One region of the Klebsiella sp. genome, then DNA from elsewhere that is predicted to be linked to it. Evidence: predicted binding sites of a transcription regulator. Region 1 holds the regulator's gene; the other holds the start of a gene.

Region 1 (12,303 bases):
GCGCATGCTCCAGAGTTTCCTGGGTTCTTTCCGGAAGTGGGTAATGCTCTTCTTCAAGGGTTTTGCTGCTTAAATCATACAGCGTCAGGGTGGCGTCATAGCGGCCAAGGCGCACGCCAATTGCGTGGAAATTGCGGGTTTCGGCAATAATCGAGATCGCGCGGCGGCCCCCGGTGGAGGCCTGCTGATCGACTTCTTTGATCAGGCCGCGTTCAATCAGTTGACGCGTAATTTTGGTTACGCTGGCAGGGGCAAGCTGGCTTTGTTCCGCAATCTGAATACGCGAGATTGGGCCGTGCTGATCAATCAACCGATAGACGGCCGCGCTGTTCAGCTGTTTTACGAGATCGACGTTACCAATTTGAGCTTGTCCGCCTGCTGTCATACTTTTACTTACTCAGTGACGACCTCGTTACCATTAACGATGGTCTTGGTGATTTTATAATCGCGGGTGAATGCGGTCAGGTTAGCGACCATCCCCGGAGCAATGCTGCCTAATTGTTTGTCCACGCCAATCGCGCGAGCAGGATAGAGGGTTGCCATACGCAACACTTCGTCCAGCGCTATGCCGCAATGTTCGACGAGGTTACGTACCCCTTCAATCATGGTCAGCGAAGAACCGCTAAGGGTGCCGTTTTCATCCACGCACAATCCATTCCGGTAGTATATTGTTTTACCAGCAAAAATGAACTGTTCAATATTGGCACCTGCCGGTGCTGTCGCGTCGGTCACGAGGCACAGTTTGTCGCCTTTCAGGCGTTTAGCGAGACGGACGTTGGCGTAATCGACATGTAGACCATCCACAATAATGCCGCAGTAAATATCCGGTTCGTCGAAAATCGCGCCCGCCAGACCCGGCTCGCGGCCGGTAATATAAGGCATTGCGTTAAACAGATGGGTGGCGAAAGTAATGCCAGAACGGAAGCCGATTTTCGCTTCTTTCAGCGTGGCGTTGGAATGGCCCGCGGAAACGATAATACCTGCAGCGACCAGCTTGCGGATCACTTCCGGCTCAACGCGCTCTGGGGCGAGTGTGAGTTTGGTAATCACATCCGCGTTTTCGCACAGAAAGTCGACCAGCGCGGCATCCGGTTTACGCACGTAGTCCGGATTATGGGTGCCTTTCTTAACAATGTTCAGCCACGGGCCTTCGAGATGTAAACCCAGAGCCTGATTCGGATGCTTTTGCAGATATTCGCGCATTACGCGAACGCCCTGTTTCATCAGGTCATCGCTGGCGGTAATGAGCGTGGGTAAGTAGCTGGTGCAGCCGGAGCGCTGGTTAGCCTCCTGCATAATTTCCAGCGTTTTAACGGTGACGGCATCGGGTGTGTCGTTAAACTGCACGCCGCCGCAGCCGTTCAGCTGTACGTCGATAAAACCGGGAGCAAGAATGGCGCCATCAACCGAGCGTTGTTCAATCCCGGTGGGTAAATCAGTCAGCGGACAGATACGTTCGATAAGGCCATTGGCGATAACGATCGCATGGTCATCCAGAATTTCATGACCGGTATAAATCCGGCCTTGGGTTAATGCATACATTACGACCCCCGGTTGTCAAAAATGGTTGTCCCGCGGGAGCGGCCGCAGGACGAGACTACATTACAGACCTTTGATGTTTTCAGCTTCTAATTCATTGAAATATTTCAAAGTCTTAACTTTCAGTTCCATCGTAGACGGCTCGTCGCAGACCACAACCGCTTTCGGGTGTAGTTGCAGACAGGTAATGGTCCACATATGGTTAACGTTGCCTTCAACCGCTGCCTGCAGCGCCAGCGCTTTCTGCCCCCCCAACACCAGAATCATCACTTCTTCTGCATCAAGCAGAGTACCTACGCCAACGGTTAGCGCGTATTTAGGCACCTGGTCTACGTCACCGTCAAAGAAGCGGGAGTTTGCTATACGGGTATCATGAGTCAGGGTTTTAATGCGGGTACGGGAAGCCAGCGAAGAGGCCGGTTCATTAAACGCGATGTGCCCATCGTTGCCTACGCCGCCCATGAACAGGTTGATTTTGCCGTAAGAACGAATTTTTTCTTCATAACGACGGCATTCAGCATCGATATCAGGTGCATTACCATTCAGCAAATTAATGTTTTCTGCCAGAATATCAACGTGATCAAAGAAGTTGCGGTGCATAAAGCTATGATAGCTTTCTGGATGCTCTTTCGGCAGACCAACATACTCATCCATGTTAAAAGTGACGACATGCTTAAAGCTGACCTGGCCTGCTTTGTGCATCTCAACCAGCGCTTTGTAAGCCGTCAGCGGGGTGCCGCCGGTTGGCAGACCCAGTACAAACGGACGATCCGCCGTAGGGTTGAACGCATTGATGCGATTAACGATGTGGCGGGCAGCCCATTTACCGACTTGCTCAGCTGTTACCAGGGGGATCAGTCTCATTGTTCACCTCTATAGTTAAATTAGAACCTGGCGGATTGGCGCCAGCATACTATTAAGAGTATTGCAGTAACTGCGTCGGCTGGGGTCAATCCGTGTTGATTTTTTGAATGATAAAATAAGTTTTCGTTGTTAGCCAGAAAAAGGCGGAGGGTAATACGATATTTGGTGATTTTTGTCACAAAAAATACCCATTTAATTTGCGAGACGAATTAATTTTTCAGACACTTTGCAGGTAAGTTAAAAATTTAACCAGGTTGCACAATAATAAAGTGGCTTTGAATGAGCCTCATCGGGGTCTCATAGGGGGAATAAGATGAATATTTTAGGTTTTTTCCAGCGACTCGGTAGGGCGTTGCAGCTCCCTATCGCAGTGCTGCCGGTCGCGGCGCTTCTGCTGCGATTCGGTCAACCAGATTTACTTAACATCGCGTTTATTGCGCAGGCGGGTGGGTCAATCTTTGACAACCTGGCGCTGATTTTCGCTATCGGTGTGGCATCCAGCTGGTCAAAGGACAGCGCCGGTGCCGCCGCGCTGGCGGGAGCAGTAGGTTACTTCGTGCTGACCAAAGCGATGGTCACCATCAATCCGGCAATCAACATGGGCGTCCTGGCGGGTATTATTACTGGTCTGGTGGCGGGTGCGACTTACAACCGCTGGTCGGGCATCAAACTGCCTGACTTCCTGAGCTTCTTTGGTGGCAAACGCTTTGTGCCAATTGCTACCGGCTTCTTCTGTCTGGTGCTGGCGGCTATCTTCGGTTATGTATGGCCGCCGGTGCAGAACGCCATTCATGCAGGCGGAGAATGGATCGTCGGCGCTGGCGCGCTGGGTTCTGGTATCTTCGGTTTCATCAACCGTCTGCTGATCCCAACCGGTTTGCATCAGGTTCTGAACACCATTGCCTGGTTCCAGATTGGTGAATTCACTAACGCCGCAGGTGCGGTATTCCACGGTGACATCAACCGCTTCTACGCGGGTGACGGCACGGCGGGGATGTTCATGTCCGGCTTCTTCCCGATCATGATGTTCGGTCTGCCGGGTGCAGCGCTGGCGATGTACTTCGCGGCCCCTAAAGAGCGTCGTCCAATGGTCGGCGGTATGCTGCTGTCTGTTGCAATTACCGCATTCCTGACCGGTGTCACCGAGCCGCTGGAATTCCTGTTCATGTTCCTGGCGCCGTTGCTGTATCTCCTGCACGCCATCCTGACCGGTATCAGCCTGTTTGTTGCGACAGCGTTGGGCATCCACGCGGGCTTCTCCTTCTCCGCAGGTGCTATCGACTATGTTCTGATGTACAGCCTGCCAGCAGCCAGTAAAAACGTCTGGATGCTGATTGTTATGGGCGTGGTGTTCTTCGTCATTTACTTCCTGCTGTTCAGTGCGGTTATCCGTATGTTCAACCTGAAAACGCCGGGTCGTGAAGATAAAACCGATGACGTGGTGACTGAAGAAGCAAACAGCAATACCGAAGAAGGTTTGACTCAACTGGCAACCAACTACATCGCTGCGGTTGGCGGTACGGATAACCTGAAAGCGATTGATGCGTGTATTACTCGTCTGCGTCTGACCGTTGCAGACTCTGCACTGGTTAACGATGCGGCCTGTAAGCGCCTGGGCGCTTCGGGTGTGGTTAAACTGAACAAACAGACCATTCAGGTTATCGTGGGTGCGAAAGCTGAATCCGTTGGTGATGAAATGAAAAAAGTGGTTGCGCGTGGCCCGGTTGCGGCGACGTCTGCCTCTTCTGCTCATAGCGCACCTGTTGCATCAGTTGCTAAACCACAGGCCGTGGCGAATGCGAAAACCGTGGAAGCGCTGGTTTCGCCAATCACTGGTGATATCGTTGCCCTGGAGCAGGTTCCGGACGAAGCGTTTGCCAGCAAAGCAGTCGGTGACGGCGTGGCGGTGAAACCAACGGACAAGATTGTTGTTGCTCCGGCTGCAGGCACGGTGGTGAAGATCTTTAACACCAACCATGCGTTCTGCCTGGAAACTGAAAATGGCGCGGAAATCGTTGTCCACATGGGTATTGATACCGTCGCGCTTAACGGTCAGGGCTTTAAACGTCTGGTGGAAGAGGGGGCTGAAGTGAAAGCTGGCCAGCCGATTCTGGAACTGGATCTTGAATTCCTGAATGCTAATGCGCGCTCCATGATTAGCCCGGTGGTGTGCAGCAACAGCGACGACTACAGCGCACTGGTTATTCAGGCAACCGGTAAGGTTGTAGCAGGTCAGACACCGCTATACGAAATTAAAGGCAAGTAAGGCTCCTGAGTAGAGTTTATGCCTCAAGCGGCGCAGCGAAATCTGCGCCGCTTTTTTTTAGTGCAAATAACCTCAATATTTCCGTTTGATACCTATTTTGCGTAACTAAAGGTTGTCAGCCTCTTCGGCTTATAAGATCATACGCCGTTATACGTTGTTTACGCTTTGAGGAACCCGCGATGAGTGAGGCAGAAGCCCGCCCGACTAACTTTATTCGTCAGATAATCGATGAAGATCTGGCTACTGGTAAGCACACCACTGTTCATACCCGTTTTCCACCGGAACCGAATGGTTATCTGCACATTGGCCATGCGAAGTCTATTTGTCTGAACTTTGGTATCGCCCAGGACTACAAAGGTCAATGCAACCTGCGTTTCGATGACACCAACCCGGTGAAGGAAGATATCGAGTACGTTGAGTCGATTAAAAACGACGTGCAGTGGTTAGGTTTCCACTGGTCCGGAGATGTTTGCTACTCGTCTGATTATTTCGATCAGCTGCACCAGTATGCGGTTGAATTGATCAATAAAGGTCTGGCCTACGTTGATGAACTGTCGGCGGAAGAAATCCGTGAATATCGCGGGACCCTGAAAGAGCCGGGTAAAAATAGTCCGTATCGCGATCGCAGCGTGAAAGAGAACCTGGCGCTGTTTGAGAAAATGCGTACCGGTGGTTTTGCCGAGGGGAAAGCCTGCCTGCGCGCGAAAATCGATATGGCTTCTCCGTTTATCGTGATGCGCGATCCGGTGTTGTATCGTATTAAGTTCGCCGATCACCACCAGACCGGAAGCAAGTGGTGCATCTACCCGATGTACGACTTCACCCACTGCATCAGCGATGCACTGGAAGGGATTACCCATTCCCTGTGCACTCTTGAGTTCCAGGATAACCGCCGTTTGTACGATTGGGTGCTGGATAACATCAGTATCCCCGTGCATCCGCGTCAGTATGAATTCTCGCGTCTTAACCTCGAATACACCGTGATGTCTAAGCGCAAGCTGAATCAGCTGGTGACCGAGAAGCACGTTGAAGGTTGGGATGACCCGCGTATGCCGACGATCTCCGGTCTGCGTCGTCGCGGTTACACCGCTGAATCCATCCGTGAGTTCTGCAAACGCATCGGCGTGACCAAACAAGACAACACCATTGAAATCGCTTCGCTGGAATCCTGCATTCGTGAGGATTTGAACGAAAACGCTCCGCGCGCGATGGCCGTTATCGACCCGGTTAAGCTGGTTATCGAAAACTATCCGCAGGGCGGTAGCGAAATGGTGACTATGCCGAATCATCCGAGCAAACCGGAGATGGGCAGCCGTGAAGTACCGTTCAGTGGCGAGATCTGGATCGATCGCGCGGATTTCCGTGAAGAAGCGAACAAGCAGTACAAGCGTCTGGTGCTGGGCAAAGAAGTCCGTCTGCGCAATGCTTACGTTATCAAAGCCGAGCGCGTAGAGAAGGATGTGGAAGGTAATATCACCACTATCTTCTGTACCTACGATGCTGACACTCTGAGCAAAGATCCGGCTGATGGTCGCAAGGTGAAGGGTGTGATTCACTGGGTGAGCGCAGCGCATGCGCTGCCGGTAGAGATTCGTCTGTACGATCGTCTGTTCAGCGTGCCAAATCCCGGTGCTGCTGATGATTTTCTGTCGGTCATGAACCCGGAATCGCTGATTATCAAGCAGGGTTTTGCTGAACCAAGCCTGGCGCAGGCGCAGCCTGAAAAAGCATACCAGTTCGAGCGTGAAGGTTACTTCTGCCTCGACAGCCGCTATGCAACCGCAACCAATTTGGTATTTAACCGTACCGTTGGTCTGCGCGACACCTGGGCAAAAGCCGGCGCGTAGTTATCCGCTATTTATGAGAACGCCGCAAACAGCGGCGTTTTTTTTATTTCAGAATCAGGAGATTAAATTCCCATATTTTCGCGATGCGAATTAATCTTGTTTACAGATTGTAATAATCACAACTATTTGTCCCTTCGGTCATCCTCTATAAAATCATGTAATCGCTTTCATTACGCCTATTTTTTCTGATATAGCAAGCACTTCCACGTCAAATGCATGACATCTACGACTGAAACAAAAAGACATAGATTATGTGCGCTTTGTCATAATCTTCATCTTTGATCACCGAAAGAGATTGATAATTCGCGTCACGAAAAATAGTCTATACCCAGTGGTTATGCGGATTTTACCGCTCCACTTTTTAAGCAGTTTTATTTTATTTTTTTCGCTAGTTGCCCTTGGTAACTGCGTTTTTAAAAAGTCAAAGAGGATATGCATATGCGTACGTTTAGTGGCAAACGTAGTACGCTGGCGCTGGCTATCGCCGGTGTGACAGCACTGTCAGGTTTTGCAATGGTACCGGATGCGAAAGCGGAAGGGTTCATTGATGATTCAACGTTAACCGGCGGCATCTATTACTGGCAGCGTGAACGTGACCGTAAAGATGTGACCGACGGCGACAAATACAAAACTAACCTTTCTCATTCCACCTGGAACGCCAACCTCGACTTCCAGTCCGGCTATGCCGCCGATATGTTCGGCATTGATGTTGCGGCCTTTACCGCCATCGAAATGGGTGAAAGCAGCGACAGCGGACACCCGAACGAAATCGCTTTCTCCTCACGCAATAAAACTTACGATGAAGACTATTCCGGTGATAAGAGCGGGATCAGCCTGTACAAAGCAGCCGCCAAATTTAAATTTGGCCCGGCATGGGCGCGTGCTGGCTATATCCAGCCTACCGGTCAAACCTTGCTGGCTCCGCACTGGAGCTTTATGCCGGGTACCTATCAGGGGGCTGAAGCCGGTGCTAATTTTGACTACGGCGATGCGGGCGCGCTGAGTTTCTCCTATATGTGGACAAACGAATATAAAGCGCCGTGGCACATTGAGATGGATGAGTTCTATCAGAACGACAAGAAAACCAAGGTTGATTATCTCCACTCTCTCGGCGCCAAGTATGATTTTAAAAATGACCTCGTGCTGGAAGCCGCATTTGGCCAGGCACAGGGTTACATCGACCAGTATTTCGCTAAGGCCAGCTACAAATTTGATGTCGCAGGCACGCCGCTAACCACCAGCTACCAGTTCTACGGTACTCGCGATAAAGTCAGCAACGGCGGGGCGAACGATATTTATGATGGTACCGCCTGGCTACAGGCATTGACCTTTGGCTATAAGGTTGCTGATGTTCTCGACCTGCGCCTGGAAGGAACCTGGGTTAAAGCCGATGGTCAGCAGGGCTACTTCCTGCAGCGTATGACGCCGACTTACGCCTCATCTAACGGTCGTCTGGATGTCTGGTGGGATAACCGCTCTGACTTCAACGCCAACGGTGAAAAAGCGGTGTTCTTCGGTGCGATGTATGACATGAAGAACTGGAATATGCCGGGTTGGGCCTTCGGCGCGTCCTATGTTTATGCATGGGATGCAAAACCAGGAAAAATGTCTTCTCCTGATGCTTACTACAACCCTGACAAACGTCTGGAAGAGTCAGCCTATAGCCTGGATGCGATGTACACCGTACAGGAAGGACGCGCGAAGGGTACGCTGTTTAAACTGCACTTTACTCAATACGACAACCACTCCGATATCCCAAGCTGGAGCGGCGGCTACGGCAACATCTTCCAGGATGAGCGCGACGTGAAGTTCATGGTTATTGCTCCATTCACCATTTTCTGATGCCAGTGCGGCGGGCGTGATCCTGCCGCAATTTCCCGAGGTCGATTATGAAGAAGCTATTGCTTGTCGCCATTGTGGCGGCAGGTCTGGTTGCCTGCACGCAGTCGCCAGCGCCGAAAGAGGATTCAAAGTTAAAAGATGCCTACAGCGCCTGTATTAATACTGCTGAAGGTAACCCAGATAAAGTCGAAGCCTGCCAGAGCGTATTAGACGTTCTGAAGCAAGAGAAGCAGCATCAGCAGTTCGCCACCCAGGAAAGCGTGCGAGTACTGGATTACCAGCAATGTATCCAGGCGCGTAAAACCGGTAACGATCAGGCAGTACAGTCGCGCTGTGACCAGATTTGGAAAGAGATTCGTAGCAACAACACGAAACCCTGATTTTTACTTTTCGTAGCCATAAAAAAAGCCAACCGTCAGGTTGGCTTTTTGCTGCTTACGCAACGGGGAATTACTTTTCCACCGCGTCGTGGGCATGTTCATCTTCGCGGCAATCGCCTTCTGCACAGTGACCGTACAGGTACAGGCTGTGGTTGGTGAGGCGAATACCGTGTCGGGAGGCAATCTCACGTTGACGAGCTTCAATTGAGTCATCGCTAAATTCGATCACTTTGCCGCAATCAAGGCAAATCAGATGATCGTGATGATGCTGTTGCGTTAGCTCGAAAACGGATTTACCACCTTCGAAATTATGACGGGTGACGATGCCGGCGTCGTCGAACTGGTTCAGTACGCGATAGACGGTTGCCAGACCAATCTCTTCACCCATATCAATCAGGCGTTTATATAAGTCTTCCGCACTGACATGATGGTTATCCGGTTCCTGCAGGACTTCCAGGATTTTTAATCGCGGAAGTGTCACTTTCAGGCCAGCCTTCTTTAATGCGGTATTGTTGTCAGTCATGCGGAATCTGTCCTGTTGCTAAACGATCTACTTCCATCAACGGAAGTAATACAGAGAATCACCCGATGTAATGCGTCTCATTATAGAACTGCCATGGTGAAATGAAAACTGCAAGCATCGGGCCTTGTATGCTGTCAAAAACGAGGCACTGGCTACAAAGTGCTTCACGTGACCTCGTTAAATCAGAGGACATTGTACAGATATGTGATTAAAAGTTAAAAACTTGTAGCTATAACTTTGATTGCTTTTATCTATTAATTCGGCGAAATCTGACGATAACGCCGTTTAGACTCAGGCATTCTTGATTTCTTCGAGGTGCAGCTCTTCAGAAATCTGTTTTACCCATTTTTCCACGCGTTCGTTAGTCAGTTCTGGCTGACGGTCTTCGTCGATGGCCAGACCCACGAAGTGGTCGTCATCTGCCAGACCTTTAGATGCTTCAAAATGATATCCAGCGGTCGGCCAGTGACCAACGATAGTGGCGCCGCGGGGTTCGATGATGTCGCGAATGGTACCCAGCGCATCACAGAAGTATTCAGCGTAGTCTTCCTGATCGCCGCAGCCAAACAGCGCGACCAGTTTGCCGTTGAAATCGACTTCTTCCAGCGTCGGGAAGAAATCATCCCAGTCACACTGTGCTTCACCGTAGTACCAGGTTGGGATGCCGAGCAGCAGAATATCGTGAGCTTGCAGATCTTCTTTGCTGCTCTTGGCAATGTCGCGCACATCAGCAACATCTTTACCAAGCTGCTTTTGAATCATTTTTGCAATATTTTCGGTGTTGCCGGTGTCGCTGCCAAAAAAGATGCCGATGATTGCCATGAGTAAAATAACCTCTTGAAACTTAATGATGTGGTAGGGACTTAAATGCCCACAGATAGGGGCAATGATAGCAGAACTGAGAAGGGCGCGGAAACAGCAATCACGCCCGACTGCACACTCTGCTACATGAAAGCTTATTTTTTGAGGGTTTTAGGCTTTATCCTGGCTGCGCAGGGCCGCCAGTTGGTTCATCAGCATCTCTTCAATCAGATCGCTGCGGTTCATGTTGCGGGCTTCGGCCAGCTCATTGAGCGCATCAACCGCATCGGCATTGAGCTTCAGCTCAACGCGCTTCAAACCGCGAACTTTATCGCGCTTGAGCTGATTGCGTTTGTTGATACGCAGCTGTTCGTCGCGTGAAAGCGGATTGGTTTTCGGTCTACCCGGCCGACGCTCGGTTGCGAACAAATCTAATGTCGTACGGTCCGTTTGTTCTTTTGCCATGATTCAGAGTGACTTCGGGGGAAACAAGCTGTCGGGCATAGCCGACGCAGATAGCCCGCCATAATACATCAGGCGAGGGGCTGCGCCAACGACCGCGGGCATTCTGCCGCGCGGTCGGGCAGATTTTAGCCAGTTACGCGGCTATGGAGGTCAAATAACGGCGTATTGCCCGTAAAACAGCCTCTGGTTTTTCTGCATGTACCCAATGTCCGGCTCCGGCAATCACATGGGCCCGTGCCTGGGGGAATTGAGCCAGCAGAGCCTCACGGTAGGCATCGGTTACGTAGGGTGAGTTACCGCCGGGGATAAACTGCGCCGGATGCGGCCAGGCGGGGATGGTTTGCCAGCCGACGATATTGTCATATTGCTCCCACAATACCGGCACGTTAAACCGCCACTGACCTTCCACAAAGGATTTCAGCAGAAACTGAATCACGCCTTCTTCATTGAGGTGTTCGCGCATCACCGCTGCCGCCTGTTGACGCGTTGCGGCACCCGCGTCGGTCACGGCATTGATGGCGGCGAAGATTTCATCATGGCGACGAACGTGATAATCCACAGGTGCAATATCAATCGCAACCAGGCCAGCGATGCGCTCCGGGGCCATTGCGCTCAGCGCCATGACCGCCTTACCGCCCATTGAGTGACCAATAAAGGTCGCTTTTTCTATTTGGTATTCATTGAGAGTATCAATCAAATCCTGAGCCATCGCGGCATAGGTCATCTCTGGCGCGCGCGGGGAAAGACCGTGATTTCGCATATCGACCTGTAAAATATCGTAGTCAGCGACCAGATCGCGGGCGAGGATCCCAAGGTTATCCAGACTGCCAAAAAGGCCATGGACCAGGACGATAGGGGGATTATTGTGCGGATTCTGTGCAGATTGCGCTCGGCTATTTAATTTCATGGCAAAGTTCTTTTTTTCGCTCCGTCGGGTTAGGGTATTATGTTGGACATTCTGCCATCCGGCTGCAAGACCCGGAAGATTTCCGAGTTTTACCGCCATCCTGGTTTGACGCTATCCGCGGTTGGGATTTGTCCTTATAATCCCGACAACTTGTATTCAGAAAAGATATCGTACTGGATTAAGATGAAAACAATTGAAGTTGATGATGAACTCTATAGCTATATTGCCAGCCACACCAAGCATATTGGCGAGAGTGCATCCGACATTTTACGGCGCATGTTGAAGTTTTCCGCCGTTTCCCAGCCTGCCGCACCGGTAGCGAAAGTCGTTCCGGCTCCGGCGCCAACGCCTGTCGTTGAAGTGAAACCCGCCAATCCTCTGAAGGATAAAGTCCGCGCCATGCGCGAGCTGCTGCTATCTGATGAGTACGCCGAACAAAAACGCGCGGTAAACCGTTTCATGCTGGTTCTGACTACCCTCTATTCCTTAGACAGTAAAGCGTTTGCCGAGGCGACCGAGTCTCTGCATGGGCGCACTCGCGTCTATTTCGCTGAAGATGAGCGGACGCTACAGAAAAATGGTAATCAGACAAAACCTAAGCAGGTTCCGGGCACGCCGTGGTGGGTTATTACAAATACCAATACCGGCCGCAAATGCAGCATGATTGAACATATCATGCAGTCAATGCAGTTCCCTGCTGAATTGATCGAAAAGGTTTGCGGTACGATCTAGTCATTTAACTTTTGCACCAGAAGGATCAGGCAATGGCAATCGATAAGCGCGCAGGTCAACCTGCGCAACAGAGTGATTTGATTAACGTCGCCCAACTGACCGCCCAGTACTATGTGCTGAAGCCAGAAGTGGGCAAT
Region 2 (12,303 bases), on a different contig from region 1:
GGGCGCTCAACTGCGCGGCCTCCATCCGCCCTTGCAGGGCCAGCATATCGCGAACCTCAATTAACGACGCCATCATCGCTCCTTAGTGGCAATCGCCAGCCGGACTCTGGCAACAGGACGACGGCGTTTTGCGCGTTGCCAGCAGCGAGACGTCCACCCGGCTACGCGCCCTGCGCAGCAGACCAAAGACCAGAATATTGAACAACACCACCGCCAGAATGCACACCAGGCTATAGCGCGGATGCTGGCTGAAGCTGACGGTCTGGTAATACAGCGTAGAGAGTGAATAGGCGATATTCAGGCCCCACAGGATAGAGAAGGACATCCAACCGCGGCTCGACTCGCGGGCAATCGCCCCCATCACCGAAATGCAGGGAATATAGAGCAGAACGAAAATCAGGTAGCTGTACGCCGCTGCGGCGCTGCCGAATTTGCTGCCCATTACGCCCATCGCGCCGGTTTCCATTTCGCCATCGCCTTTGCTGGCTTCAATGGGGTTCGCCAGTACGCTCAGGCTGAAGGTATCTTTCAGGCTTTGCCAGGTCTCATCCACCGCGGCCAGCAGTTCGTCGCCAAGGTGGAACTCCTGCGGATTAAACGCTTCATTCTGGATATCTTCAGCGGTGTAGAGCGTGTTCAACGTACCAACCACCACCTCTTTCGCCATCGCGCCGGTAAACAGGCCGACGGTCGCCTGCCAGTTATCCTCATGCACGCCAATCGGTTTAAACACCGGGGTAATCACGCGGCTGACTGATGCCAGCGCCGAATCGTTGATGTTATCGACGATCTTCCCGCTCAGCGAGAAGCTGTTCAGCGCGCTGAGGAAGATACTGACGATGACGATCACTTTACCGGCACGCAGCACGAAACCTTTCAGACGCTGCCAGGTCTGGATAATCAGACTCTTAATATGCGGGACGTGGTACACCGGCAGCTCCATCACGAACGGCGAAGCTTCGCCGCGCATAATTGTGTGCTTGAGCATCAGGCCGGTGAGGATCGCCATGACGATACCTAACAGGTATAGCGAGAAGACCGCCAGCGCGCCGTTCTGGCCGAAAAAGGCGGCGGCAAAAACAGCAAAGATTGCCAGCCGCGCGCCGCAGGACATAAACGGCGCCATCATGATGGTCATCAGGCGCTCGCGCGGCGCATCAAGGGTACGTGCGCCCATCACCGACGGCACGTTACAGCCAAAACCAACAATCAACGGCACGAAGGATTTCCCCGGCAGCCCCAGCGCTTGCATCAGGCGGTCCATCACAAACGCCGCCCGCGCCATGTAGCCGGAGTCTTCAAGGAAGGAGAGGAACAGGTACATCATGCCGATTTGCGGCACCAGCGGCAGCACGGTATTAATACCGCCGCCGATTCCCTGGGCGAGGAAAATGGTTAGCCAGTCCGGGAAATGCAGGGTATAGCCGATCCACTGAATGCCGTGGATAAAGATAGCCACAGAACCGCCATCAAAGATTGGCTGCAGTGCACCACCGATGTTGATCGCCAGTAAGAACATCAGGTACATGACGAATAGAAAGACCGGCAGCCCAAGGAAACGGTTGAGGATAATTTTATCCATCGCCGCAGTGAAACGACTTGGCTCGGAGGTCAACGTGTTGCTGACCGCATCACAAATGGCGGCAATGCTTTGGTAACGCGCATCGGCAATATGCAGCGCCGGGTCGTCCAGCTCTTCGCTCAGATGCGCCAGCGCACTGTCCAGCTTGTGGGCGGCGTCACCAGCATAGGCACGGCTGTAAATATCGCCTTCCAGCATCTGCAAACCCAGCCAGCTACGCTGACGTGGCGGGATGTTCTGCGCCATCGCTTGCGCCAGCTTGTCCGCTTCGCGCAGCAGCGGCTGCGGATAGTGCACCAGCTCAATAGATTGGTTTTCCTGATGACGGTCGATAGCCATTTTTAAGGCTTCGATACCGCGTCCACGGGTGGAAACCAGCGGAATAACCGGGCAACCGAGGCGCGCTGCCAGCGCATCGACATCAATACGGATTTTTTGTTTTTCCGCGATATCAAGCATGTTCAACGCGACTACGCAGGGAATGCCTAGTTCCAGCAGTTGCAGGGTCAGGTAGAGGTTACGTTCCAGATTGGATGCATCAACCACGTTAATCAGCATGTCGGCATCACCGCTGAGGATGTAGTGGCAGGCAATTTGCTCATCCAGCGAGGTTTGCGAAGAGATAGTGGTCAGGGAATAGGTGCCAGGAAGGTCGACCAGCGTGACTTGATGATCGGTGGTGTTGAAACCACCCTCTTTACGCTCAACGGTGACTCCGGCCCAGTTGCCCACACGCTGACGCGCGCCGGTGAGTTGGTTGAATAGCGTCGTCTTACCGGAATTAGGATTACCAATTAAACCAATGGTTAATTTTTTCATATTCATGCTCTTAGTGCCGGTCAGGCGTTATTGTGCAACTGCTTCCAGCTCAATTAACGCTAAATCCTTTTTGCGTAATACCAGGCTCACACGTCGGGTTTCAATGTGAATAGGATCGCCAAGCGGCGCCACGCGAACCACATTAAAAGAAGAGCCGGGCAGCATCCCGAGGGACAGAAGTTTCTGCCGATAAGCCGGGCTAATATCGCGGGAGAAACCAGTGATTTTCCACGCACTATCAGGTGTGAATTGCATAGGACCTACTTGTATATCGCTAACTGAAAGAGAGTTTTCCGTATGCGCCGGAGGTGAAGCGCCTGGGACCGTAGCCAACGAAGAATAATAAATACTCACTGAGAATAATGATAATGAGAATAGTTTTTATCATCAATACATATAATGCGATAGATTCTATGTTTAGCCGGAAAATTGAGCTTTTGTTGATATTGAGCAAAGTCGATTTTGTTATCGCCACTGAGATAATAATTATTCTTATTTCTTAATGTTTAATTAAGGTTTCGTTAGTTAACAAAATGAAAATATTAATCTCAGAAATTCAATTCACGCTTATTAAGAAGTTATAAGAAAATACTGATGCTTGTTTGCGCAATATGGCGAATGGCCGAGGAGAAGCGGCCCCTCAGCAAGAGGGGCCGAAAAGGGGGGCTAGCGTTTTTTACCCATTGCTGCGGCCAGCGCGTCCATCATCGCGCTGTTGCCCGCAGGCTGTGCGTCACGACCGCGTGGTGGCTTAGCCGCTTTTGCCGCCGGGCGATTGCCCTGAGGGCGATCGTTATTCCCGCCGCCGCGACGGGCATTGGTTTCGCCAGGCTGTTCGTCCAGGCGCATCGTCAGGGCGATACGCTTACGCTGTAGGTCAACTTCCATCACTTTGACCTTCACGATATCGCCCGCTTTGACCACGGTGTGCGGGTCTTCAACGAACTTATTCGACAGCGAAGAGATGTGCACCAGACCGTCCTGATGCACGCCGATATCAACAAACGCGCCGAAGTTGGTGACGTTGGTGACCGCGCCTTCGAGGATCATCCCCGGCAGCAGGTCGTTCATCGTTTCGACGCCATCGGCGAACTGGGCGGTTTTAAACTCAGGACGCGGGTCGCGACCCGGTTTTTCCAGCTCTTTGATGATGTCGGAAACCGTCGGCACACCGAATTTGTCATCGGTGAAATCAACGGCTCGTAGGTTGCGTAATTCGCTGCTGTTACCCATCAGATCTTGCAGCGCCTGCTGCGTCGCCGCCAGAATTCGCTCAACCACCGGATACGCTTCCGGGTGCACGGTTGAGGCGTCCAGCGGGTTGTCGCCGTGGTTGATACGCAGGAAGCCCGCGCACTGTTCAAACGCTTTTGGCCCCAGACGGCTGACTTTAAGCAGTTGCTGGCGGTTCTGGAACTGACCGTTTTCATCACGCCAGGCGACAACATTTTGCGCCATCATGCGGGTCAGACCGGCAACGCGGGTGAGCAGTGGTACCGATGCCGTGTTGAGGTCCACGCCAACGGCGTTCACGCAGTCTTCAACCACCGCATCCAGCTTACGCGCCAGCTGCGACTGGCTGACATCATGCTGATACTGGCCAACCCCGATGGATTTCGGGTCGATTTTCACCAGTTCGGCAAGCGGATCCTGAAGACGGCGGGCGATAGAAACCGCGCCGCGCAGGGAAACGTCGAGGTCCGGGAACTCCAGCGCCGCCAGTTCTGAGGCGGAATAGACGGAAGCGCCCGCTTCGCTGACGATCACCTTCTGCGCGGTCACTTTCGGGAACTGTTGCTGCACGTCGAGGAAGAAGCGTTCGGTTTCACGCGAGGCGGTACCGTTGCCGATCGCCACCAGTTCAACATTGTGTTTTTCACACAACGCAGCTACCGCCACCGCCGCTTTGGCGGCCTGCCCGGTATGCGGGTAAATGGTATCGGTGGCGACCAGTTTGCCGGTGCCGTCGACAACCGCCACCTTCACGCCGGTACGCAGGCCGGGATCGAGACCCATAGTAGCGCGTAGCCCGGCCGGGGCCGCCATCAGCAGGTCATGCAGGTTGCGGGCGAAAACGTTGATCGCTTCGTCTTCCGCACGTTCGCGCACGGTGCCCATCAGCTCGGTTTCGAGGTGCATCAGCACCTTGATACGCCACGTCCAGCTCACCACGCCTTTACGCCAGCTATCCGCAGGAGCGTTATTCAAGCGCAGGCCGAGATGGTTGATAATAATTTGCTCGCCATGGCTCTCTTTCGGTGGCTCGTCAAACTGCGGATCGGCATTCAGAGAGAGTTGCAGCACGCCTTCGTTGCGGCCGCGGAACATGGCCAGAGCACGATGTGACGGCACGGTAGAAATCGGTTCGTGGTGATCGAAGTAGTCGCGGAATTTCGCCCCTTCCTCTTCTTTCCCACTTACCACGGTCGCGACCAGGTGGGCGTTCTTCCACAGATAATCACGCACTTTAGCCAGCAGCCCGGCATCTTCAGCGAAACGCTCTATCAGGATATAGCGCGCACCATCGAGAGCGGCTTTGCTATCCGCGACGCCTTTATCGGCGTCGATATATTTGACGGCTTCGGTTTCTGGATCGTGGGACGGTTCGTTCCACAGCAGTTCAGCCAGCGGCTCCAGTCCGGCTTCAATGGCGATTTGCCCACGCGTGCGGCGTTTTTGTTTGTACGGCAGATAGAGGTCTTCAAGCTCGGTTTTACTCAACGTACCGTTGATGGCTTTTTCCAGCGCCTCGGTCAGTTTGCCTTGTTCGCCGATGGACTTGAGGATCGTCTGGCGGCGGTCTTCGAGTTCACGCAGATAACCCAGGCGGGTTTCCAGATTACGCAGCTGCGTGTCATCCAGACCGCCGGTGACTTCTTTACGATAGCGTGCGATAAACGGCACGGTGTTCCCTTCATCAAGCAGGCGAACGGCAGCTTCTACCTGTTCAGCCCTGGCCTGAAGTTCACCCGCAATAATGCGGCAGAGCGAATCATTCATCATGGGTTTAATTCATCTTTAGGATCAAAAATCAGGGGGATAGTTATACGGACTGACACAGCAAAATGCCAGCCACGACCAAAGCCTCTCGGAATGTTCCAGGGCTTAGAGCCTATCTCAGTAGGCGTAATTGGCGAAGACAGTTTGAACACGGACAGCGCGGAAGAACCGGAGCGTACACGTAGTACGTGAGGATTCTGAGCACTGCCCAGGTTCAAAATGGCAAGCAAAATAGCCCTAATGGGATAGGCTCTTATTTGACGTATTCAATCTCATTCACGTACCAGGCGGCTTCCCCCGCAGGTGTGTTAACGATAGCCAGGTCGCCGACCTCTTTTTTCAGCAGCGCGCGCGCCATTGGCGAATCAATTGAGATGTAGTCGTTGCGCCCGAAGATTTCATCGTAGCCGACGATGCGAAAGCGCTTGGTATCGCCATCATCGTTTTCAATCTCCACCCACGCGCCGAAGAACACCTTGCCTTCCTGCTGCGGGGAGTAATCCACGATTTTCAGATGCTCAAGGCATTTGGTCAGATAGCGCACCCGGCGGTCGATTTCGCGCAGGCGTTTTTTGTTGTACTGGTAGTCGGCGTTCTCGCTGCGGTCGCCGAGGCTCGCCGCCCAGGTCACTTTTTTTGTGACTTCCGGGCGCTCTTCGCGCCACAGATAATCCATCTCTTTTTTAAGTTTTTCATACCCTTCACGGGTGATCAGCGGCGTTTTCATCGAGAGTCCTGGTTCCTGTTACACATCTTTGTGCGATGGTGCGCACAATTCGTCGCACGTAATAATACCGACAGGATAAATAATGTGTCTTATGCTTAAATGTATACTTAAGCTGCTGTTAAATATGCTTTGTAACAATTTAGCCTGGAATATATACCAGATTTCGCTGGTGAGCGACCCGGGCTTTTTTGAGAATACGCACTGACAAATGCAGTGAACCTTTGGGAGTATAAACAATGCAAGAGAATTATAAGATTCTGGTTGTCGATGACGACATGCGCCTGCGTGCGCTACTCGAACGTTATCTGACCGAGCAGGGCTTCCAGGTTCGTAGCGTGGCGAACGCTGAACAGATGGATCGCCTGCTGACCCGTGAATCCTTCCACCTGATGGTGTTGGATCTCATGCTACCTGGCGAAGATGGCCTGTCCATTTGCCGTCGCCTGCGTAGCCAAAGCAACCCGATGCCGATCATTATGGTGACGGCAAAAGGGGAAGAGGTTGATCGTATCGTTGGCCTGGAAATCGGCGCTGACGACTACATTCCAAAACCGTTTAACCCACGTGAACTGCTGGCCCGTATCCGCGCCGTGCTGCGCCGCCAGGCCAACGAATTGCCGGGTGCGCCGTCACAAGAAGAAGCGGTTATCGCCTTCGGTAAGTTCAAACTGAACCTCGGCACTCGCGAGATGTTCCGTGAAGATGAGCCAATGCCGCTGACCAGCGGTGAATTCGCGGTGCTGAAAGCGCTGGTTAGCCACCCGCGTGAGCCGCTGTCCCGCGATAAGCTGATGAACCTCGCCCGTGGCCGTGAGTACTCGGCAATGGAGCGTTCCATCGACGTACAAATCTCCCGCCTGCGCCGCATGGTGGAAGAAGATCCAGCACATCCACGCTATATCCAGACCGTTTGGGGCCTGGGCTACGTCTTCGTACCGGACGGCGCTAAGGCATGAAACGCGTGCGCTTTTCGCCGCGAAGCTCATTTGCCCGCACCCTGCTACTGATTGTCACCTTGCTGTTCGTCAGTCTGGTGACGACCTATTTAGTGGTGCTGAATTTCGCGATCCTGCCGAGTCTTCAGCAGTTTAATAAGGTTCTGGCCTACGAAGTCCGTATGCTGATGACCGATAAGCTGCAACTGGAAGATGGCACCCAACTGGTGGTGCCGCCGGCGTTTCGGCGCGAGATTTACCGCGAGCTGGGCATTTCGCTTTATTCCAATGAAGCGGCGGAAGACGCAGGCCTGCGCTGGGCGCAGCATTACGAATTCTTAAGTCAGCAGATGGCGCATCAGCTGGGCGGGCCGACCGAGGTGCGGGTTGAGGTGAACAAAAGCTCCCCCGTGGTCTGGCTGAAAACCTGGCTCTCGCCCAATATCTGGGTGCGCGTCCCGCTGACCGAAATCCATCAGGGCGACTTCTCGCCGCTGTTCCGCTATACCCTGGCGATTATGCTGTTGGCGATTGGCGGCGCCTGGCTCTTTATTCGAATTCAGAACCGACCTCTTGTCGACCTGGAGCACGCAGCGCTTCAGGTCGGGCGAGGCATTATTCCTCCACCGTTGCGCGAATACGGCGCATCGGAAGTTCGTTCGGTAACCCGAGCCTTTAACCATATGGCGGCGGGCGTCAAACAGCTAGCGGATGACCGTACGCTGCTGATGGCCGGGGTGAGTCATGATCTGCGTACGCCGCTGACGCGCATCCGTCTGGCGACGGAGATGATGAGCGAAGAGGACGGTTACCTTGCCGAGTCGATTAATAAAGATATTGAAGAGTGCAACGCCATCATCGAGCAGTTTATCGACTACCTGCGCACTGGCCAGGAGATGCCGATGGAGCTGGCGGACCTTAACTCGGTGTTGGGTGAAGTGATTGCGGCCGAAAGCGGCTACGAGCGTGAAATCGCCACCGACCTGCAGGCAGGTGAAATTCCGCTGCGGATACATCCGCTGTCTATCAAGCGCGCGTTGGCCAATATGGTCGTGAACGCCGCCCGCTATGGTAACGGCTGGATTAAAGTCAGCAGCGGGAGCGAAGGTGGTCGGGCATGGTTTCAGGTTGAGGATGACGGTCCGGGCATTAAACCAGAGCAACGCGAGCATCTGTTCCAGCCGTTCGTTCGTGGTGACAGTGCCCGCACCATCAGCGGAACGGGCCTGGGGTTAGCTATCGTTCAGCGTATTGTCGATAACCATAATGGCAAGCTGGAGCTGGGCTCCAGCGAGCGCGGTGGGTTATTGATTCGTGCCTGGTTTCCGGTTCCGGTGAATCGCGCCCTGCCGCCAATAAAACCGACCAAAGAGAGTTAAGTCTGCAACAACCCGGCGCGCCCGGTTTTGTCGCCCGGGCAAATCCGCGCGATATTTCAGTCATAGATATCCCCGGATTGCGGCTGACGCCTTATCCGGGCTACCAGATCGCGGAGGTTCGTGGCTTCCCGGGGGCGGTGCTGCGCACCTGCCCGGGCTACAAAACCCCATGAACCCGTAGCCCGGGCAAGGCGCGTTAAGCGTCGCCCCCGGGAAAGCGCGCACGAAATTTCAGTCAGAGACATCCACGGATTGCCGGGCGTTAGTTTTGCCCGTAATAGGCATTCGCGCCGTGTTTACGCAGATAGTGTTTATCGAGCAGTTCAGACTGCATATCCGGCAACTGCGGGGCCAGCTGGCGTGAGAACAGACCCATATAGGCGCACTCCTCAAGGACCACGGCGTTGTGCACGGCGTCAGCGGCATTTTTACCCCAGGCGAACGGGCCGTGTGAATGAACTAATACCGCCGGGATTTGCGCCGGATCGAGACCGCGCTGTTCAAAGGTTTTAATAATCACCTCGCCGGTCTGATACTCGTACTCGCCGTTAATTTCCTCAACGGTCATCAGTCGGGTACAGGGGATCGCGCCATAGAAATAGTCGGCGTGGGTGGTGCCCCAGGCGGGCAGGTCGAGCCCGGCCTGCGACCAGATCGTCGCATGGCGGGAATGGGTATGCACGATCCCACCGATCTGTGGATAGCGGCGATAGAGCACCAGATGGGTCGCGGTATCGGACGACGGTTTTTTGTTGCCTTCAACGACCTTACCGCTGGCGATCTCTACTACCACCATATCGTCGGCGGTCATCACCTCATATTCAACGCCGGAAGGCTTGATGACCATCAGTTTGCGCGTCTCATCGACCGCGCTGACGTTGCCCCAGGTAAAGGTGACCAGTCCGTGCGCCGGAAGCGCCAGGTTTGCCGCCAGCACCTCGGCTTTCAGTTGCTCTAACATGTGAAACCTCCTTCCTGCATTCGTGATTCAATCCAGCGTCGCGCCTGGATAATTTCCAGCACCGGCTCGCTGGCTTTCTCCGTCCACATCTCAATCAAAAATGAACCGCGATAGTTCAGTTCATGCAGCGTTTTAAAAATGCCGACAAAATCAACACAACCTTCGCCAAACGGCACGTCGCGGAACTGTCCGGGGCTATCGCCGGTCACCGGCAGCGTGTCTTTCAGGTGGATTGCGGCGATACGGTCGATGCCCAGCTTCAGTTCGGCAGTCACGTCGTTTCCCCAGGCGCTGAGGTTGCCGACGTCTGGATAAACGGTGAACCACGGTGACGAAAGCATCTCGTCCCACTTTTTCCACTTACTGATGGAGTTCATAAACGCGGTATCCATGATCTCCACCGCCAGCATCACTTGAGCCGCTGCGGCTTGTTCCACCGCCCAGGCCAGCCCTTCGGCGAAACGTTGCTGGGTGCCTTCGTCGTGTTCTTCGTAATAGACGTCGTAACCTGCCAGCTGGATGGTGCGGATACCGAGATCGCGCGCCAGGCGAATGGCTTTGGCCATGATTTCACGCGCCCGCTCGCGAACCGCTTCATCGCGGCTGCCGAAAGGGAAGCGACGATGGGCGGACAGGCACATGGATGGGATGGCGACGCCGCTTTCCAGCATCGCGCTCACCAGCGATGCACGCTGGGCCGGCGTCCACTCCAGACGAGACAAGCGTTCATCAGTTTCGTCCACCGACATCTCGACAAAATCAAAGCCGCAGCTTTTTGCCAGCACCAGCCGCTCCGGCCAACTGAGGTCTTTCGCCAGTGCTTTCTCGTAAATACCTAATGGATGATTACGCATGCTTTTTTCCCCAGATGGCGTCAATTTGGGCGTGGAATTCGGCGGCGACCTGTGCCGGATGGGCGGCTCCTGCCAGCGCCCGTCCGGCGATAAACGCCTTGACGTTAATGTCGCGGAACAGCGGCAGATCCGCTGGGGTAATACCGCCGGTAATCGATAGTTCAAGGCCGATGTCGGACAACGCTTTCATACGCGTCAGATCCGCTTCGCCCCACAGCTGCCCGCTGGCCTGCGCATCGCGTCCGCGGTGATAAATCGCCTGGCGAACCCCGACGCGATACCAGTCTCGGGCGTCGTCCAGCGTCCAGTTACCGAACAGTTCCATTTGAATTTCACCGCCGCAGGACTTGGCAACGGCGTGGCCTTTCTCGATCGTGGCGAGCGGTGCGGCGCAGATGATAGTCATCCAGTTAGCGCCAGCGCCAAAAGCCTGCTGCGCCAGGGTTTCGCCAGCATCGGCCACCTTCCAGTCGGCAACGATGATTTTTTCCGGGCACTGTGCTCGCAGGGCGTTCACCGCGCTAAGGCCTTCGGTTAAACAAAGGATGGTGCCCGCTTCAACGATATCGACATGGTCCTGTAGCAGGGCAACATCGCGGCTTGCGGCCTCCAGATTGGTGTGGTCGAGCGCCAGTTGCAGTAGGGGTCGGCTCATAATGTGTGCTCCTTAATACGGGCGTGATAGCCCTGTAGTGCTTCAATCAAATCTTGGTATTGGCGGTATTTGCGCTGATAGAGGGTGTGTGCGGTCATGTCAGGTAGCAGCGTGCGCACCGGGTGCTGGAGAGCGCGTTGGGCATCGCTGAAATTGCGATATACGCCGGTGCCGACGCGAGACGCGAGGGCCGCGCCAAAGCAGCCGGTCTCCTCCACCTGCGGCAGCTCAATGCGTAAACCGCTGACGTCCGCCAGCATCTGCATCCAGACGTCGGAGTGCGCCGGGCCGCCGGTGACGCGCAGGGTGTGAACCTCGGTAAAGCGCTCACGCATGCGGTTGAGGTGGGTCATATGGCTGAACACCACGCCTTCATAGAGCGCCTGTAGCAGGTGCGCGCGGGTGTGCAGTGCCTGCATGCCGTAAAAACCGCAGGTCATCTCCAGCCCGGCGTTGCTGCCGTAGAGAAACGGGAGAAAAAAGAGGTCGCTACCGGCTTTCGGCAGGCTGGCAACGGCCTGATTAATTTCATCGAAAGAGATCTCCCCCCACTGGGCGGTGAACCACTCCAGATTGCCGGAAGAGGTCGGGCTGGCTTCGTGAACGATGTACTGCCCGTCATTGACGTAGCGGCCATAGACGTAAGGATGCGCCTCATGGTCGCGCAGACCGTGAGCGATACCGCTGGTGACGGCCCAGGTACCCATTACTGCATTGAGGGTGTATTCATCTTCAATACCGGCGCAGAGTGCGGTGGAAACCACGTCAAACAGGCCGCCGACGACGGGGGTGCCCGCCGCCAGACCAGTGATGGCGGCTGCCTGAGCGGTGATTTCCCCGCATATTTCTGCTGAGCCGACGATGGGGGGCAGTGCGCCGTTGATTTCGCTGATGCCCAGCCATTCGGTCAGGCGAGGGTCGTACTGACCCGTCGCCATGTTGTAGAGATTGGACTCGGAGATATTGCTCTCTTCGCAGCCCTTCATGCCGGTTAAGCACCAGCGCAGATAGTCATGCGTCATCATCACGCAGCCTATCTGCGCGTAGCGCTGCGGCTCATTCTCTTTTACCCAGCGTAAAAGGGAGACCGGATGCCCGGTCCAGAGGGTTTGCCGAGTCAGCGGGTAGAGTTTTTGGGGAATCTCCTCTTTTTGCCAGCGCTGGACGATTTCCATGGCGCGACGATCGGAAGAGAGCATCGCTTTACCTAATGGCCGATCGCTTTTATCTAACAGAAACAGGCCCTTCCCCTGAGCTGAAATACCCAGACCACGGATTTGTGAACCATTCACCCCCGTGTGCGCCAGCAGTTTGCTGATGACCGAAGCGCACTGCTGCCACAACTCGGTCATATCGCGTTCAACCCAGCCTGGCTGCGGGCTTAAAGCGTG

The links. Region 1 encodes Fur, which represses iron uptake genes when iron is present. Its sites were predicted from a motif close to ATAATAATGAGAACNACTATCAA; they were not measured.
Region 2: feoA (ferrous iron transporter A) is a predicted target of Fur. The motif match lies at 2,764-2,786, and genes of this name have one in related genera.

Annotation. Positions count from the first base shown of each region.
Region 1 covers NZ_JAPUEW010000075.1:112,875-125,177, forward strand. Annotated here, with positions in the region: gene nagC (DNA-binding transcriptional regulator NagC) at 1-385, opposite strand, end outside; gene nagA (N-acetylglucosamine-6-phosphate deacetylase) at 394-1,542, opposite strand; gene nagB (glucosamine-6-phosphate deaminase) at 1,603-2,403, opposite strand; gene nagE (PTS N-acetyl glucosamine transporter subunit IIABC) at 2,717-4,669, shown strand; gene glnS (glutamine--tRNA ligase) at 4,849-6,516, shown strand; gene chiP (chitoporin ChiP) at 6,955-8,358, shown strand; gene QVF11_RS22580 (ChiQ/YbfN family lipoprotein) at 8,406-8,738, shown strand; gene fur (ferric iron uptake transcriptional regulator) at 8,809-9,261, opposite strand; gene fldA (flavodoxin FldA) at 9,553-10,083, opposite strand; gene ybfE (LexA regulated protein) at 10,234-10,527, opposite strand; gene ybfF (esterase) at 10,661-11,434, opposite strand; gene seqA (replication initiation negative regulator SeqA) at 11,618-12,166, shown strand; gene pgm (phosphoglucomutase (alpha-D-glucose-1,6-bisphosphate-dependent)) at 12,199-12,303, shown strand, end outside.
Region 2 covers NZ_JAPUEW010000081.1:29,532-41,834, reverse strand. Annotated here, with positions in the region: gene feoC ([Fe-S]-dependent transcriptional repressor FeoC) at 1-73, opposite strand, end outside; gene feoB (Fe(2+) transporter permease subunit FeoB) at 83-2,401, opposite strand; gene feoA (ferrous iron transporter A) at 2,429-2,656, opposite strand; gene QVF11_RS24225 (Tex family protein) at 3,068-5,404, opposite strand; gene greB (transcription elongation factor GreB) at 5,655-6,128, opposite strand; gene ompR (osmolarity response regulator transcription factor OmpR) at 6,365-7,084, shown strand; gene envZ (two-component system sensor histidine kinase EnvZ) at 7,081-8,442, shown strand; gene araD (L-ribulose-5-phosphate 4-epimerase) at 8,705-9,403, opposite strand; gene QVF11_RS24200 (L-ribulose-5-phosphate 3-epimerase) at 9,397-10,257, opposite strand; gene ulaD (3-keto-L-gulonate-6-phosphate decarboxylase UlaD) at 10,250-10,912, opposite strand; gene QVF11_RS24190 (FGGY-family carbohydrate kinase) at 10,909-12,303, opposite strand, start outside.